DNA from 3 places in the Peribacillus sp. TH16 genome. Region 1 is predicted to be linked to each of the others. Evidence: riboswitches for the same ligand, from Rfam matches in the RefSeq annotation. Region 1 holds a riboswitch; each other region holds the start of a gene.
What was found. Region 1 has a riboswitch for S-adenosylmethionine ahead of metK (methionine adenosyltransferase). Riboswitches for the same ligand answer to the same signal wherever they lie in the genome.
Positions count from the first base shown of each region.

Region 2: it holds a riboswitch for S-adenosylmethionine, as region 1 does, so the genes downstream of both, JFV29_RS16850 (bifunctional homocysteine S-methyltransferase/methylenetetrahydrofolate reductase) here and metK (methionine adenosyltransferase) in region 1, are expected to answer to the same signal.
Region 3: it holds a riboswitch for S-adenosylmethionine, as region 1 does, so the genes downstream of both, JFV29_RS01445 (Na+/H+ antiporter NhaC family protein) here and metK (methionine adenosyltransferase) in region 1, are expected to answer to the same signal.

Region 1 covers NZ_JAEKEM010000009.1:2,211,613-2,217,014, forward strand. The annotation lists gene JFV29_RS24625 (gamma carbonic anhydrase) at 1-291, shown strand, start outside; gene metK (methionine adenosyltransferase) at 581-1,774, opposite strand; SAM riboswitch class I at 1,938-2,101, opposite strand; gene pckA (phosphoenolpyruvate carboxykinase (ATP)) at 2,655-4,241, shown strand; gene JFV29_RS24640 (nucleotide sugar dehydrogenase) at 4,780-5,402, opposite strand, start outside.
Region 2 covers NZ_JAEKEM010000009.1:604,157-609,558, forward strand. The annotation lists gene metH (methionine synthase) at 1-2,063, opposite strand, end outside; gene JFV29_RS16850 (bifunctional homocysteine S-methyltransferase/methylenetetrahydrofolate reductase) at 2,056-3,903, opposite strand; SAM riboswitch class I at 4,007-4,105, opposite strand; gene JFV29_RS16855 (MOSC domain-containing protein) at 4,231-4,866, opposite strand.
Region 3 covers NZ_JAEKEM010000002.1:291,469-296,870, reverse strand. The annotation lists gene JFV29_RS01455 (hypothetical protein) at 189-344, shown strand; gene JFV29_RS01450 (SOS response-associated peptidase) at 406-1,077, shown strand; SAM riboswitch class I at 1,406-1,511, shown strand; gene JFV29_RS01445 (Na+/H+ antiporter NhaC family protein) at 1,741-3,051, shown strand; gene JFV29_RS01440 (alanine/glycine:cation symporter family protein) at 3,475-4,920, shown strand; gene JFV29_RS01435 (hypothetical protein) at 5,095-5,402, opposite strand, start outside.

The DNA of each region.
Region 1 (5,402 bases):
GTAACCATCGGCCATCAGGTTATTTTACATAGCTGCAAAGTTCGTAAAGGAGCTCTAATCGGCATGGGGACGATTGTACTTGATGCAGCAGAGATCGGGGAAGGAGCTTTTATCGGTGCTGGAAGTCTTGTTCCCCAAGGCAAAGTCATACCACCAAACACATTGGCATTCGGCCGTCCAGCTAAAGTCGTACGCGAAATTAACGATGAAGATCGCAAGGATATGGAACGTATCGTCCGAGAATATGCTGAAAAAGGACAATACTATAAACATGCAGAACGCATTAAATAATTCATGTAAACTCACGAGTAAACTTGCATAACTCACGAGTAAAACACTAAAATTCACGAGTAAAACTACATAATTCACGAGTAAAACCCAAAACTCACGAGTAAAAACTAAAACTCACGAGTAAAACTAAAATTCACGAGTAAAAAACTACATAATTCACGAGTAAAAAAACTAAATGGCTGGTTTAAATAGGATTTCTTGAATTATTCCCTTAGTCGACAAATTTAATCCATTTCACAATTGAAAAAGGTGCCTCGCTAGTTGCGAGGCACCTTTTACTTTTATTTGATTACGCTTGTGCTTTTAAAATTTCAGCTTTATCTGTGCGTTCCCAAGGAAGATCAACATCTGTACGGCCAAAGTGTCCGTAAGCAGCTGTTTGTTTGTAGATTGGGCGACGAAGATCAAGCATTTTGATGATACCAGCTGGACGCAGGTCGAAGTTAGCGCGTACTAGATCAACTAGTACTTCTTCGCTTACTGTTCCTGTTCCGAATGTATCAATCGAGATTGATACAGGCTCTGCCACACCAATTGCGTATGCCAATTGTACTTCCGCTTTGTCAGCAAGGCCAGCAGCTACGATGTTTTTCGCAACGTAACGAGCAGCGTATGCCGCAGAACGGTCAACTTTTGTAGCATCTTTACCGGAGAATGCACCGCCACCGTGACGAGCGTATCCGCCGTACGTATCAACGATGATTTTACGTCCAGTAAGACCAGCATCCCCTTGAGGTCCGCCAATTACAAAACGGCCAGTTGGGTTAATGAAGTACTTAGTCCCAGCATCGATTAATTCAGCTGGTACAACTGCTTTAATCACATGTTCTTTTAAGTCAGCTTGAATTTGCTCAAGAGTTACCTCTGGATCATGTTGTGTTGAAATAACAATTGTGTCAACTCTTACAGGTTGATTATTTTCATCATACTCCACCGTTACCTGTGTTTTACCATCAGGACGTAAGTAAGCAAGCGTTTCATCTTTACGAACTTGAGACAAACGGAATGAAAGTTTATGAGCTAATGAAATCGGAAGTGGCATAAGCTCTTCTGTTTCATTGCAAGCAAAACCGAACATAAGCCCTTGGTCCCCTGCACCGATTGCATCGATTTCTTCATCTGACATATTTCCTTCACGAGCTTCCAACGCTTTGTCTACGCCAGCTGCGATATCAGCAGATTGCTCATCAATAGAACTCAATACGGCACAAGTTTCAGCATCGAAACCGTATTTCGCACGTGTGTAACCAATTCCTGCAATCGTATCACGAACGATACGTGGAATATCCACATAAGCGGACGTTGTAATTTCACCAGCAACAAGTACAAGACCTGTTGTTACACTTGTTTCACACGCAACACGTGCATTTGCATCCTTAGCAAGGATAGCATCTAAAATGGAATCTGAAATCTGATCACAAATCTTGTCCGGATGGCCCTCTGTAACAGATTCAGAAGTAAATAGACGTTTCTTTGACATCATATTTCCTCCTTGGAAGTTAGTATGTTGTAGGCAAAAGCCTGATTTTTTTACGGAACTCGTTTTCCCTTATTAGCTTCAACTATAGACACAGAATTACTAAAAAACACAAAAACCTTCCCTGGCAAATGAGGAAAGGTTTAAAATTCTGTCATCTATCCTTTCACTCTTATCGTTCAAGGGTTTTTTACCTTGCTCAGGTTAGCACCATCACCACTATTCCTTGAAGAACTATCGCTTTATTTTCGGCGATTGATCTTGGAGTCAAGTTCAATATGGCAGGTTGCTGGGTTTCAAAGGGCCTGTCCCTCCACCAACTCGGGATAAGAGAATCCGTACAATTTAAGATATTATCGTATTTGGTCGGAATCTGTCAATGCTTTTCGAAAAAGAACATTTTTCCCCATCACAGCTTTCACGATAAAAAATGTGCTAATCCTCTGTCATTATTGGATTTTCGATGTAGAAAACAAACGAAAATGTAGAAAATTACCATAGATAAAAGAACTTGAAAAATCTGACTTCGAACCGCATAATAACTTTTTAGGATTTTGCCTTTTGATGTAATAGCAAGTTGTTCTTTTCTTAATTTCTTCCTATTAATTAAAAGAATAAAACCTTTTTTATATTCCTGAAACGAGACCCATTCGATCAAGATTCTAATCTTGATAATGGGCTTTCTTCCTAATTACACCACCCAGTTCAGATTCCTCCATTCAAGTATATGCAGGAACCCGAACTCGGTTCATAACGCATTTTAAAAAATGATTAAGGAAACCATATAAAAAATATCACAAAAAAAATAAATAGTATAGACTATTTAAGTGAATGTGTTATACTAATTGTAATATAAAAACTTAAAACAAAGGAAGGTACCTCATATATGAATTCTGTAGATGTTTCTAATGAGTTACACCAATTATTGGCAGGAAATAATGTGCAAACTCAACTTTCAGTTCCCCAATTGGTTGAAAAAGTATTAAGCAGAAACGAAGGCGTTCTGACATCAACTGGCGCAGTAAAAGCTGAAACAGGCAAATATACTGGCCGTTCACCTAAAGATAAATATATCGTAGACGAAGCTTCTGTGAAAGACAAAGTAGATTGGGGTTCCGTAAACCAACCAATCTCTGAAGAAGTATTCAATAAACTATATAATAAAGTAGTTGACTACCTAAAAGCAAAAGAAGAGATTTTTGTTTTCAAAGGTTTCGCTGGCGCGGACGAAACATCACGTCTTCCTATCCAAGTTGTAAATGAATATGCATGGCATAATCTTTTCGCTCACACTTTGTTCATCCGTCCAAATGAAGAAGAACTAAGAGGTCACGAATCAGAATTCACGATTCTTTCTGCACCTAATTTCAAAGCAGATCCAGAAGTAGACGGAACTCAATCCGAAACATTCATCATCGTTTCATTTGAACGCCGTACTATCTTAATCGGTGGAACGGAATATGCAGGTGAAATGAAAAAATCGATCTTCTCAATCATGAACTACCTACTTCCAGAGGCTGGAATCCTTCCAATGCATTGCTCTGCTAACGTAGGACGTGAAGGAGATGTCGCTTTATTCTTCGGACTGTCTGGTACTGGTAAAACAACTTTATCTGCAGACACTAATCGCAAACTGATTGGTGATGACGAGCACGGCTGGTCTTCTAACGGTGTATTCAACATCGAAGGCGGCTGCTATGCAAAAACAATTAACCTTTCACGTGAAAAAGAACCGCAAATTTTCGATGCCATCCGTTTCGGTGCCGTATTGGAAAACGTAGTTGTTGACCCGGAAACACGTGAAGCAAACTACGATGATAGTTCATTAACAGAAAACACTCGTGCTGCATACCAAATGCAAGCGATTGATAACATCGTGAACCCAAGTATCGCAGGACACCCAAATACAATCATTTTCTTAACTGCTGATGCTTCAGGCGTACTGCCTCCAATCAGCAAACTTTCTAAAGAACAAGCAATGTTCCATTTCCTAAGTGGGTACACAAGTAAATTGGCTGGTACTGAAAGAGGAGTAACTTCACCAGAAGCTACATTCTCAACATGCTTCGGTTCACCATTCTTACCTCTTCCTGCTACACGCTATGCTGAAATGCTTGGAGATAAAATTGACGAGCATAGCGCAAAAGTATACCTTGTCAACACTGGATGGACTGGCGGTGCATACGGAACTGGTAGCCGTATGAAACTTGCTTACACTCGTGCAATGGTACAAGCAGCACTTGAAGGCGAATTAGCAAACATCGAGACTATCAAAGACGATATCTTCGGTTTGGATATTCCACTTCATGTTCCTGGTGTTCCTGACGAAGTGCTTCAACCAATCAAGACTTGGGCAGATCCTGCTGCATATAAACAAACAGCAACAGCTCTTGCTGCTCAATTCCGTGCAAACTTTAAAAAATTCGGAAACGTTCCAAGTGAAATTGAAGAACTTGGCGGTCCGACTGCTTAATCTTAATAAATAGAAAACAAAAGGACCAAGCGAAACTTGCTTGGTCCTTTCTTTATAAACTGACTAATCTAAACGATAAATCGGCCATCACGATCTTACTCCTGTAAAAGCCACATTAACCTGAAGCGCCAGTATTTTTGAATTAAAAACAGCCAAGAGGCTGTCTCCTATGTTCCAGCTGGTGTCTTATCCCCTTTGTTTCACAAAAGCCCAGACAAAGGTCTCCTGAGCCAAATCCTCTACAGCCTTGTTTGCCAATATAATAAACTAGAAAGTTCATCATACTTTTTTCATACGTATGATTCCACTCCCTCTTGGTCCGCCACCTATAAATAGGGAGAAGGTGGCGCCAAGCCAACCAATTCTGCTCTTCCCATGTCCCATAGGAAGTCATATTTACAGAACATATAATAATTATCCGATCCCTATTATTATTTCAAATGATTTTTTTAACATGTTGCACAACTATAAAGGGTGCTGACTGAGTCAACACCCTTTAGATCCCTATCATATCCGGCCTTGCAGAATCAGTTGTTTATTAGATAATCATTTTTTTCCTTACTTCTTTCAAATGTTCTGTTTTATATTCGAATACATTGCCTAAGTTGGCAATTTGGATGTTATGTTTATTAGCATCAATGCAATTCCGAGTATCCAAAATCATTTTATGAGCCATCTTGTTCGATAGTTTATCATAATCCATTTCTTTAAATTCATTATGATCGGTTAAGACAAGAATCAGGTCGGCATCTTTTACAGCGTCTTCGACAGAAACGACTGGCATTTTCCCAGATTGGACATGTGGGTCATGCAAGGATACTTCCACCTGATCCATGCTCATTAGTATATTTACAACATCAATGGCCGGGCTTTCACGGATATCATCTACATTTCCTTTGTAGGCAAGTCCAAAAACCGCTACCTTTGGTTTACGGATCCCCTCAAGTAACATCCTGACACAATTGACGATATAATACGGCATCGAAACGTTCGTGTCGCGGGCTAATTTGATGATTCTAGCTGTCTCAGGAGCTTTAGCGACAATGAAATAAGGATCGACCGCGAGACAATGTCCACCTACCCCTGGTCCTGGTTGATGAATATTTACACGTGGATGCTTATTTGCCATTGATATGACATCTAATACATTGATATCCAATT
Region 2 (5,402 bases), 1.6 Mb from region 1:
CTTTGAAGTACTTCCGCGACAATGAGCTGATTATCATTAAATAACCTACCCACTTCACTCATCCCATCCATCAATGGTCCATTGATGATTTCTAATGGAGCGTCCCCACGCTCGATTGCTTTATTTAAATCTTCAATTAAGCCTTCTTTCGTTCCCTCAATAATATAGTTACCTAAACGTTCGTTTAACGGAAGGATAACACCATTATCTTTCTTCTCCGCTTTTTTTCCACGATAAAATTCAGTGAAGATAGCTAATGTTTCTGTGGAGGTATTAAACAGGAGTGCTTCGGCCAGTTTCACTTCCTCTTCCGGTATCAAAGCAAAACGTTCAAGTTTTTCCGTATTCACAATTGCGTAGTCAAGACCAGCCTTTGTACAGTGATATAAGAAAACGGCATTTAGAATTTCCCTTCCGCGTGATGGGAGGCCGAATGACACATTTGAAATTCCAAGAATCGTTAAGCATTCTGGAAATTTCTCTTTGATTGCCTTAATTCCTTTAACCGTTTCTAAAGCAGAGCCTATATATTGCTCATCTCCCGTACCTACAGGGAAAACAAGCGGATCAAAAATGAGGTCGCTTTCGTTTAGGCCATATTTATTTACTAGCAAGTCCACAGAGCGGGTAGCCACTTCAATTTTCCGTTCAGCATCAACGGCCATTCCAATCTCGTCAATTGTTCCTACCACAACGGCAGCACCGTATTGATGAACGAGTGGAACAATTTTTTCAAAGCGCTCTTCACCATCTTCAAGGTTGATAGAATTAATAATTGACTTTCCTTGAGAATGCTTTAAAGCCTGTTCAAGAACGGCTTCATCTGTAGTATCAATGACTAATGGTACTTTCACTTTTTTGACAACTTCTTCGACGAATTCCTTCATATCACCTAACTCATCACCATCAGGATCAGCAAGACAAATATCAATGACATGGGCGCCTTTCTTCACCTGAGCACGAGCAATTTCGGCAGCTGGCTCATAATGCTTCCCACGAATTAACTCCTTGAATTTACGAGATCCGATGACGTTCGTTCTCTCACCGACGAACAAGGGACGCATTGAATCATCATAAATAAGTGGCTCAATTCCTGATACGGCATGACCATGTGCTGATTCCTTCATTTCACGGGGCTGTACGCCTTCTAGAACCTTAGAAAGCTCTTTAATATGTTCTGGTGTTGTTCCACAGCAGCCCCCAATGATATTGACCCAGCCTTTTTCTGCAAATTGCTTCATTTTCTCTGCAAGGGAAGTCGGGGATTCATGATAATGACCTTCTTCATCAGGTAGGCCTGCATTCGGATAACAGCTAATGGCGCTGTTTGATATATCTGCAAGCGTCCGAATATGGTCTATCATGAACTCTGGTCCTGTCGCACAGTTCAAACCAACAGCCACAGGCTTCATATGTTCAACTGATAAATAGAACGCTTCAATGGACTGACCGGCTAGGGTCGTACCCATCGGTTCGATTGTCCCCGAAATGATGACAGGCACTTCTTTCCCTGTTTTAGCAAAGGCCGCTTTTATTCCAGAAAAGGCAGCCTTAACATTAAGCATATCCTGACAGGTTTCCACTAACAACAGGTCCACACCACCGTCTAATAGACCGAGTGCCTGTTCTTCATAAGAATCGGTTAAAATATCAAATGTGGTTCCTCCTGTAACAGAAAGTGTTTTTGTTGTTGGTCCCATTGAACCAGCAACATATCTTGGCCATTTATCATTTGAATATTTTTCACAAGCTTTCACGGCAAGTTCAGCTGAAATTTTATTAAGCTTATAAGCAATCGTACTTATTTGGTATTCCTCAAGAACGATGCTCGTGGCTCCGAAGGTATTTGTCTCAATAATATCGGCACCTGCTGCTAAGTATTTTTCATGGATGGTTTGGATGATTTCAGGTTGCGTCAGTGATAAATATTCATTACATCCCTCGAATTGTTCTCCCCCAAAGTCCTTTGCTGTTAAATTCTCAGCTTGTAGCATGGTTCCCATTGCACCATCAAGAAGGAGAATCTTAGACTTTAACTGTTCTTGAATCGCTTTTTTATTCATGTACTGCCACCTCTGATGTATGTTTACTATCGACTTCTCTAATATATTTTGTAAGTTCCGCAGTCATTTCATAGCGAAGGAATGGTGTAATTAAATAAATCCCCTTGAATTTTTCTCTTGCGGCGTCCACCAGTTCTCTGGCGATATTCACACCTTCCATTCTTGACTTTATCGGGTCATCCCCAGCTAAAGCCATAGCCCGCCTTACATTATCAGGTAATTTAATACCCGGTATTTCGTTATGGATAAATTCCGCATTTCGTGTGCTCGTTAACGGCATAATTCCGACGAAAATCGGAGTATCTATATGTTTTGTCGCTTCATAAACCTCTTCAATCTGATCAACTGAATAAATTGGTTGGGTCAAAAAGGACTGAGCACCGCAAGCAATCTTCTTTTCCATCCGCTGAACGGCCTTATTCAAATATTTCACATTTGGGTTAAAGGCAGCCGCAATTTTAAAATTTGCCCGTTGACCAAGACTTTGACCGGAATAGGAAAGACCTTCATTAAATTGTTTTACCATACTAATTAAGTCAAATGACGATAAATCATAGACTGAAGTTGCACCTGGGAAGTCCCCTATTTTTGAAGGATCACCAGTGATAATCAGAATCTCGTTCAACCCCACCGTTTGAAGCCCCATTAAATGTGATTGAAGGCCAATTAAGTTCCTATCACGGCACGTAATATGCACCATTGGATTTACATCTAATTGGTTTTTCAACAAATTGGCCAGCGCCTCATTAGATATCCTCGGCGAAGCAAGTGAATTATCAGCTAATGTAATCGAATCAACACCCGCATTTTTCAATGCCTCCGCACCAGCCATAAAACCTTCAATTCCTAATTTTTTCGGCGGATCAAGTTCAACAAGAATCGTTCTTTCAGTTTTGGCCTGCTCATGCAGGGGTAGTTCCAGTTCTCTATGATTCACTTCAATTATTTCGATTTCACGTGCTTTCGTCATTTTTTCTTCTACTGGAACTAAACTCCCAATCGCATTTTTCACAGATTGAATATGAAGTGGTGTTGTTCCACAACACCCACCGATTATCGTGGCACCCTGCTCACGAAGCTCAAGGGCACTTGAGCCAAAATATTCAGGCACTGCTTTATAAACTAGTCTTCCATCCACGTAATCCGGTAGGCTAGCATTTGGATAGATAGCGATAGCCGCATGCTTTGGCAAAGTCACTTCTTCCAAGGCGCGAATCATATGATGTGGACCTAGACGGCAATTCACACCAACAACATCAGCACCCAATTGCTCGAGTTTTTGAAATGCTTCATTTAAATGGATCCCATTTTGAAGATTACCTAATTCATGCATCGATACATTTGCAATAATTGGCAATTCCGTTTCTTTTTTAGCAATTTGCAACACGGTTTCAAGTTCTTCCAGATCATAAAATGTTTCAAGGAGAATCCCATCAGGATTTTCTATAAGCAGACTATATAGCTGCTCACGAAAACCTCGCTTAATTTCTTCCATGCTTAAATCCGATTTACGGATACTTCGCTGAGCCCCTATAGTACCAAATACAAATGCATTGCCTTTTGCAGCTTTTTTAGCAAGGATAACTCCCTGTCGGTTAATTCGGCTTACTTCATCTTCAAGACCATGCCTTTTCAATTTATTAAAGTTGGCTCCGTAAGTATTCGATTGTAGAATATCAGCACCTGCTTCTAAATAGGCACGATGAATGGATTCAATTTGATCAGGATTAGTGCAGTTTAATTCCTCATAACATTGATCGATTCCATATGAGTATAATAATGTTCCCATTGCTCCTTCTCCAACCAGCATTCTTTCTTTCAATTCTTTACGAAAATCCATATGTACACCCTCTCTCAAAAACAATTCTGTTTTTGTCGTTTTCTATGAGTATGAGAGAAAAGAAAAAAAACCTTCTCAAAGAAGAAGGTTTTTTGAAACATTCTCCTCATCTATCAAGCTCTGCTTGCTGGATTTAGCACCTTTGCCTAAGCTGGTTGCTGAGGTTTCCTCGGGCCAGTCCCTCCACCTCTCTCGATAAGATCCATTATAAAGTTTTCTTAACATTTCAAAATTTGTTTATATTTAATTTACATTAATAATCTGTCAATTTCAATAGTTTGATAGTCATTTTTTTCTTTTCTACTAAGATCATACATCCTTCAAAGTTTAAACTCTCTTTAATATCCTTTGTTTCCAGTCCTCCGCTAACGAATCTACAGAAAGTAGAGCATGAGCTCCATCCTGTCCGTCTCGATTATGCAGGATCACTTCAGTTGCATAATATACAGAGATGTTTTCTTGAAGTCGATCTAATAAAACAATTTCATCTTGTTTTTTAATAACTCCTTCTTGAATGACCTTTGCAAAATAACCAGTAAAACTTGTTTTCATCACTGATGTCAAAAACTTAGGTTCTTGGTTAAAATGAGAAATAGTCGAGCAAGGAATTCGTACTTGGGTGATCTGAACAATTGTCCCACCTATTTGATAGATATCACCGATATACGTTTGAGTTTCCATCATCCCAGCTACTGTTAAATTCTCACCAAAAGCAGGGATATCAAGCTGTTTAGAGAATTTTTCATTCCAAAATGAGTAATGCTCAAAAGGATAAATGCACAATGCACGGTCAGGGCCTCCATGGAACTTTAGATTCCCTACTCCGTCTCCAACTATTCCTGATTTTGTTACGGTCACATTATCCAAAGTTTTTTTATCCATAGCTGATAAAATCTTAACATTCGAAAACATTTCCTGTTTAGGCTTTCCGGCTTGAAGGGACACGATTTTTCCATTTTCCAATTAACATCTTCCAATCCTATTTACTTTATATCATCCTTATATAAATACATTATACTAAAAATTCATTTTATTCTGCATCTATTTTAATTACTTTACTATTTCAGAGAAGATAAAAACGTCTACTTCCGGGAGAAATGGTGGAAAATTACTGATTTTCAGAAAAATCGTACTATAGTTTCGGTAATTTGGTTGCTATTTCAGAATTAAATATGGTAGAATATGAACACAATATATAGTCGAAAAACAAAATTGGTCGCCTATATGTTGATTTCACGATTAATTTCCTCTTTGTCGCTCTTCAGGGAGCGAATTTTTTTGCCTTCTTCAAATCCACTACTCAATCCCTACAATAAAGATCAGCCATATATCGCCTTACTGAATGACACTATCATCTTCAGAATAATATTTTGCTCTGCTCAGAATCACTCCATTAAAACACATCAGCCTAAAACACTACCTTTTCTTTTTAAATTCTCAGCTTCTTCTCTGTCAAAAAGAACCATTTCGTTTTTCTTACTAAAAAAACCAAGGGTTTT
Region 3 (5,402 bases), on a different contig from region 1:
CTAGTGATCCTACGAGATGAAATTAACTCTTCACTTGATCACTAGATTAAAAAAATTGCATAATTGAACGTATGTTTTCAATGCTTTTCTCCTTGCGTTTAGTTAATTGATGACGGTGCTCTTTAGTTTTTATAAGTGTGTTTTTGGTTTATAATAACAATTATCAAGTCATATCAGGGGGTGAAACTTTGAATGAATATAATGTTACAGTTAAGAATGGCAGCACAGTAATTCTGTCAGAAATTATTAAAGCTGAAGATGAAAGAGAAGTCCTTGGCACACTATTGATTACTAGCGAATTATTTAATCAACCTTTTACTGACATTAGGATTTTAGAACGCTAATTTGTTACTGAACTCTCCATTTGTTACAATCATAATAAATCTTAAAACAGTAGGCGATATTATGTGCGGGCGTTTCACCCTTTTCACAGACATTGAAGAAATAATTGACAGGTTTGATATTCAAGCGCCATTTAATGCCGAGTACCAATTCAGCTACAACATAGCACCTTCTCACTCTGTCTTATCCGTTATTAATGACGGATCTATGAATCGACTTGGATATCTTCGTTGGGGACTCATACCTTACTGGGCAAAAGATGAGAAAATGGGCTACAAGATGATTAATGCCCGAGCGGAGACCATTGCTGAGAAAACAAGTTTTAAGAATTCGTATAAGAAGAAACGGTGTTTGATACTTGCCGACTCTTTTTATGAGTGGAAGAAGACACCAGAACGTAAAATACCCATGCGAATAAAACTTAAGAGTAATGCCCCATTTGGAATGGCTGGTCTCTGGGAATCATGGAAATCACCTGAAGGTATCACGATATATTCCTGCTCAGTTATTACAACTACTCCGAATGAGCTAATGACTAGTATTCATGATCGCATGCCAGTTTTACTTAAACCTGAAGATGAAAAGACTTGGCTGGATCCTTCAATTAATGATACTGCATATCTACAGCAATACTTAAAATCATTTGATACTGAACAGATGGAAGCTTTTGAGGTATCGAATGATGTGAACTCACCTAAAAATAATTCACCTAAGTTAATACACCAAATTTGCTGAGAGGTCCTAGGACCTCTTTTTGTTTTTCTCTTTTCAATTAAAGGTGAAGTACTTTATCTTCATTCATAAGTTCCTCTTTACTCATTTGAAAAAAACCTCTTTATAAAATACTTTAGGCTACACCTTGCGGAAATACATAAAATACTGTACTCTTATATTTGCTTTTCGATGCGGGTATCGATGTTACTTTCCTAGAGTGAATGGATGAAAAGCTAGGACTGCAAAAAGACAACTTAGCAATCGAACAATGCAGTGCACTTGTTAACCTGCCTGATTCTTTACTCGTAGACATCGGAACATTTGATAATATCATTACGTAATTTGGATCTTCTTATCAAGAGAGACGGAGGGACTGGCCCGAAGATGTCTCGGCAGCAGACTTAATAGGAGTGCTGTGCCAAATCCAGCAGGCGAATACGTCTGAAAGATGAGGAGGGTGTTTTTTATAGATTAAAAGACCTCTTCTTATTGTTTAATAGAAGAGGTCTTTTTTCACGTTCGATGGTTTAGCTTTAGCTTCGTATTGGCTATTATGCTTTTGGAGTCATGCTTACAATAATATGAAAGAAATGTTGGATCTTACTAGAATTTTTTACCGAATTAGTTCAATGAATAAGGGCTATGACATATTTGTCATGGGAAAAATAAAAAGAGGTGTTCATCATGAGTACAAACAATAAAGGGAATCCTTGGGCTTTAGTCCCATTTGTCGTTTTTTTAATTTTATTTATAGGTTCCGGGGTTATTACAAGAGATTTTTATTCATTTCCGGTGATTGTGGCGATTGCGATTGCATCAGCGGCTGCATTGGCAATGAATCGAAAAGAGTCTTTCAATCAAAAAGTTGAAATCTTTTGTAAAGGTGCCGGGGACTCCAATATTATGTTAATGGTTATCATTTTCCTTTTGGCCGGTGCTTTTTCAGAAGTGGCGAATGGAATGGGTGCGGTAGAATCAACGGTGAATCTTGCGTTATCGGTTTTTCCGCAAAATCTATTAATGGTAGGTATTTTCATTATCGCTTGTTTTATTTCTCTATCTATGGGGACAAGCATGGGAACAATCGTAGCGCTAGCACCTATAGGTGTAGGAATTAGTGAACAAACCGATATTTCGCTTGCCCTTTCAATGGCCGCCGTTATCGGTGGTGCGATGTTTGGTGACAACCTATCTTTCATTTCAGATACGACAATTGCAGCTGTTCGAACGCAGGGAACGAAAATGAAGGATAAGTTTAAAGTGAATTTTTTCATTGTTTTACCTGCGGCCATCATCACATGTGTCATCCTTGGCTTTTTAACAATGGGTGAACAAGCAGCTATCTCTCAACATTCCTATAATTGGGTGAAGATTCTACCTTATATTTGCGTTTTGATCACTGCATTAGCTGGAGTCAATGTGTTCCTTGTCCTCTCCATCGGTATTGTGTTTGCCGGAATTATCGGGTTAGCGGATGGTAGTTATCAACTGATGGGCGTCATTCAAAAAATGGGGGATGGAATGGCGGGAATGTATGAGATCTCTTTTCTTGCCATTTTAATTGCTGGTATGGTGTCAGTCATCAAACATAACGGCGGCATCGATTATCTTCTCCACGTCGTGACCCGTAATAGCAAATCAAGAAAAGGTGCTGAATTCAGCATTGCCGGTCTAGTCGGTTTGACAAATCTATCTACGGCAAATAACACGATTTCTATTATCATTGCCGGTCCGCTAGCCAAAAATATTGCGGAAAAGTATGGCATCGATCCCCGTAAATCGGCGAGTTTGCTTGACGTTTTTGCTTGTTGTATTCAAGGGTTAATTCCATACGGGGCACAACTGCTTGTTGCGGCGGGGGTAGCACAAATTTCACCTGTAAGTATTTTACCCTATTCTTTTTACCCAGTATTAATTGGGATTTGTGGAGTCATAGCCATTTTGATTGGTTTTCCGCGATTTTCAGGGAGCGAAGAGAAGAAATATACTTCTTGAAAAAGTGAATTAAACAGAAAAACACCCTGAATCTTTAGATCTAGGGTGTTTTTTTATATGCGTCCATTTTAATAAATATATATTTAGCTTTTATTCATGGAACACTTTACAATTTTGATCTTATAAGGGTTCAATTGAAAATATCAGAAAGCGTGGGAGAATAATTATTTATATTTAGAAATGATACAGAATATTATATCATTCTTATTCTCGATGGGAGTTTCCCGATTCATTCCTCAAATTTATGAATGAAATAAATTGAATGGTAGGATATAATAGATTATTGTATTGGGGATTCATTCTTGAATCTCCCTTTTTTACTATGGACTTCTATCGTTTATCTTACCGAGAGAATGGGGAAATAAACAATGGTTGTCAATTGCTATCATATATAAGTTAATAATTAGAGGTGGTTTGTTTTTAATGGAGATGTTAGGAAGTTTTATTAGTGGAACAAATGATTTACTGTGGTCAAAAATACTGATTATTATGCTGATTGGATTGGGTCTTTATTTTTCCGTTCGTACGAAGTTTGTCCAATTCAGAATGGTAGGGGAAATGTTCAGGCTTTTGGGAGAAGGTGCCACAGCGGATAAAAAAGGTGTGACATCGTTTCAGGCTTTTTGCATCAGTACTGCTTCACGGGTTGGAACAGGTAACCTTGCAGGTGTTGCCATAGCCATCACAATGGGTGGTCCAGGAGCCGTTTTCTGGATGTGGTTAATAGCACTTATCGGGTCTGCCTCTGCCTTCATTGAAAGTACACTTGCACAAATTTATAAGGTCAAGGATGGCGATACATTCCGAGGTGGCCCTGCTTATTATATGGAAAAAGCATTGAATGCCCGTTGGATGGGTATCACGTTCGCTGTATTGATTTCGCTTACATTTGGGCTTGCTTTCAACTCTGTACAAGCCAACACGATCACAAGTGCGTTCAATGAATCGTTTGGGATCGATAAGTGGGTTACGGCAATCATCCTTGCTCTTGTTACGGCTGTCATCATTTTTGGAGGCATTAAAATGATTGCAAAAGTATCTGAAGTCATCGTACCGATTATGGCAGGAGCATATGTGATAGTAGCATTGATTATCATTATCATGAATATTACCGAGTTACCTGGTGTTTTTGTTTTAATCTTTGAAAGTGCTTTTGATGGATTAAGGGAAGTTGCTGGCGGAGCACTAGGCGCTGCCATGATGCAAGGAATCAAGAGAGGTCTATTTTCTAATGAAGCCGGGATGGGTAGTGCCCCTAATGCAGGTGCGACAGCAGATGTCAGTCATCCCGTAAAACAAGGGCTCATTCAGTCTCTTGGTGTATTTGTGGATACGCTTGTCATTTGTAGTTCGACCGCCTTCATCATTTTGTTCTCAGGCCTGTATACATCGAAGGAAACAGATGGTATAGTCCTTACCCAAAATGCACTTGGTACGGCATTAGGATCTTGGGCTGGCATTTTCCTTGCCATTATCGTACTGTTATTCGCCTTTAGTTCCATAGTTGGTAACTACTATTATGGAGAGTCGAACATTGGCTTTATTAATGAAAATAAAGTTTGGCTAAACTTATATCGTATCGCAGTCGTAGGGATGGTGATTTTCGGTTCGCTTGCTTCACTCAAGTTTGTATGGGGTCTAGCTGACTTGCTGATGGGGTTAATGGCCATTATCAACTTAATCGCCATAGCCTTACTTGGAAAAATTGCATTTGCTGCACTAGCCGATTATCAAAAACAAAAGAAGAGTGGAAAAAACCCAGTTTTCCATGTAAACAATATTAAAGGTTTGAAGAATGTGGAATGTTGGGGTGATCCATCCGATAATGTGGATGAGAGTAAGAGCAATCGAAAGTTAAAGATAAATTAAGGCATTTCAGCTTGTAGACAAAGTCCCTTTTTTTAGGGACAAGTCTATAAGCTTTTTTTGTATAGGCGATGTTAAATCTAAATGTTGATATGTATACATTAAGAAAGGGAACTCTTGATACATATTAAGTTCCCTTATTAATTCAACTAACGCTACCCTTTACTTGATTAAGGATTACTCCAAAATCAACGTTATATTTTTACTATCAAGGATAATTTCTTCTACCCAATTAAATATAGTTGAACCAATGTTCATTTTTGCATCCCTTATTTCTTTAATTACTTTTTCTTCATTACTTGGATGGCAATTTTTCAACATCTCATTCAGTATGGTTATTGTTTCTCCGTACCCCAAATCGATTTTAGATTTGACAGAATTTCTCCAAAAAATTGTATATTCTTCTTCAACTTCTATATCACCGAAACCACCAAATAAAATATCATTAAATGCATCGAGACTTCCATTCCACTTGTATTTTCCAG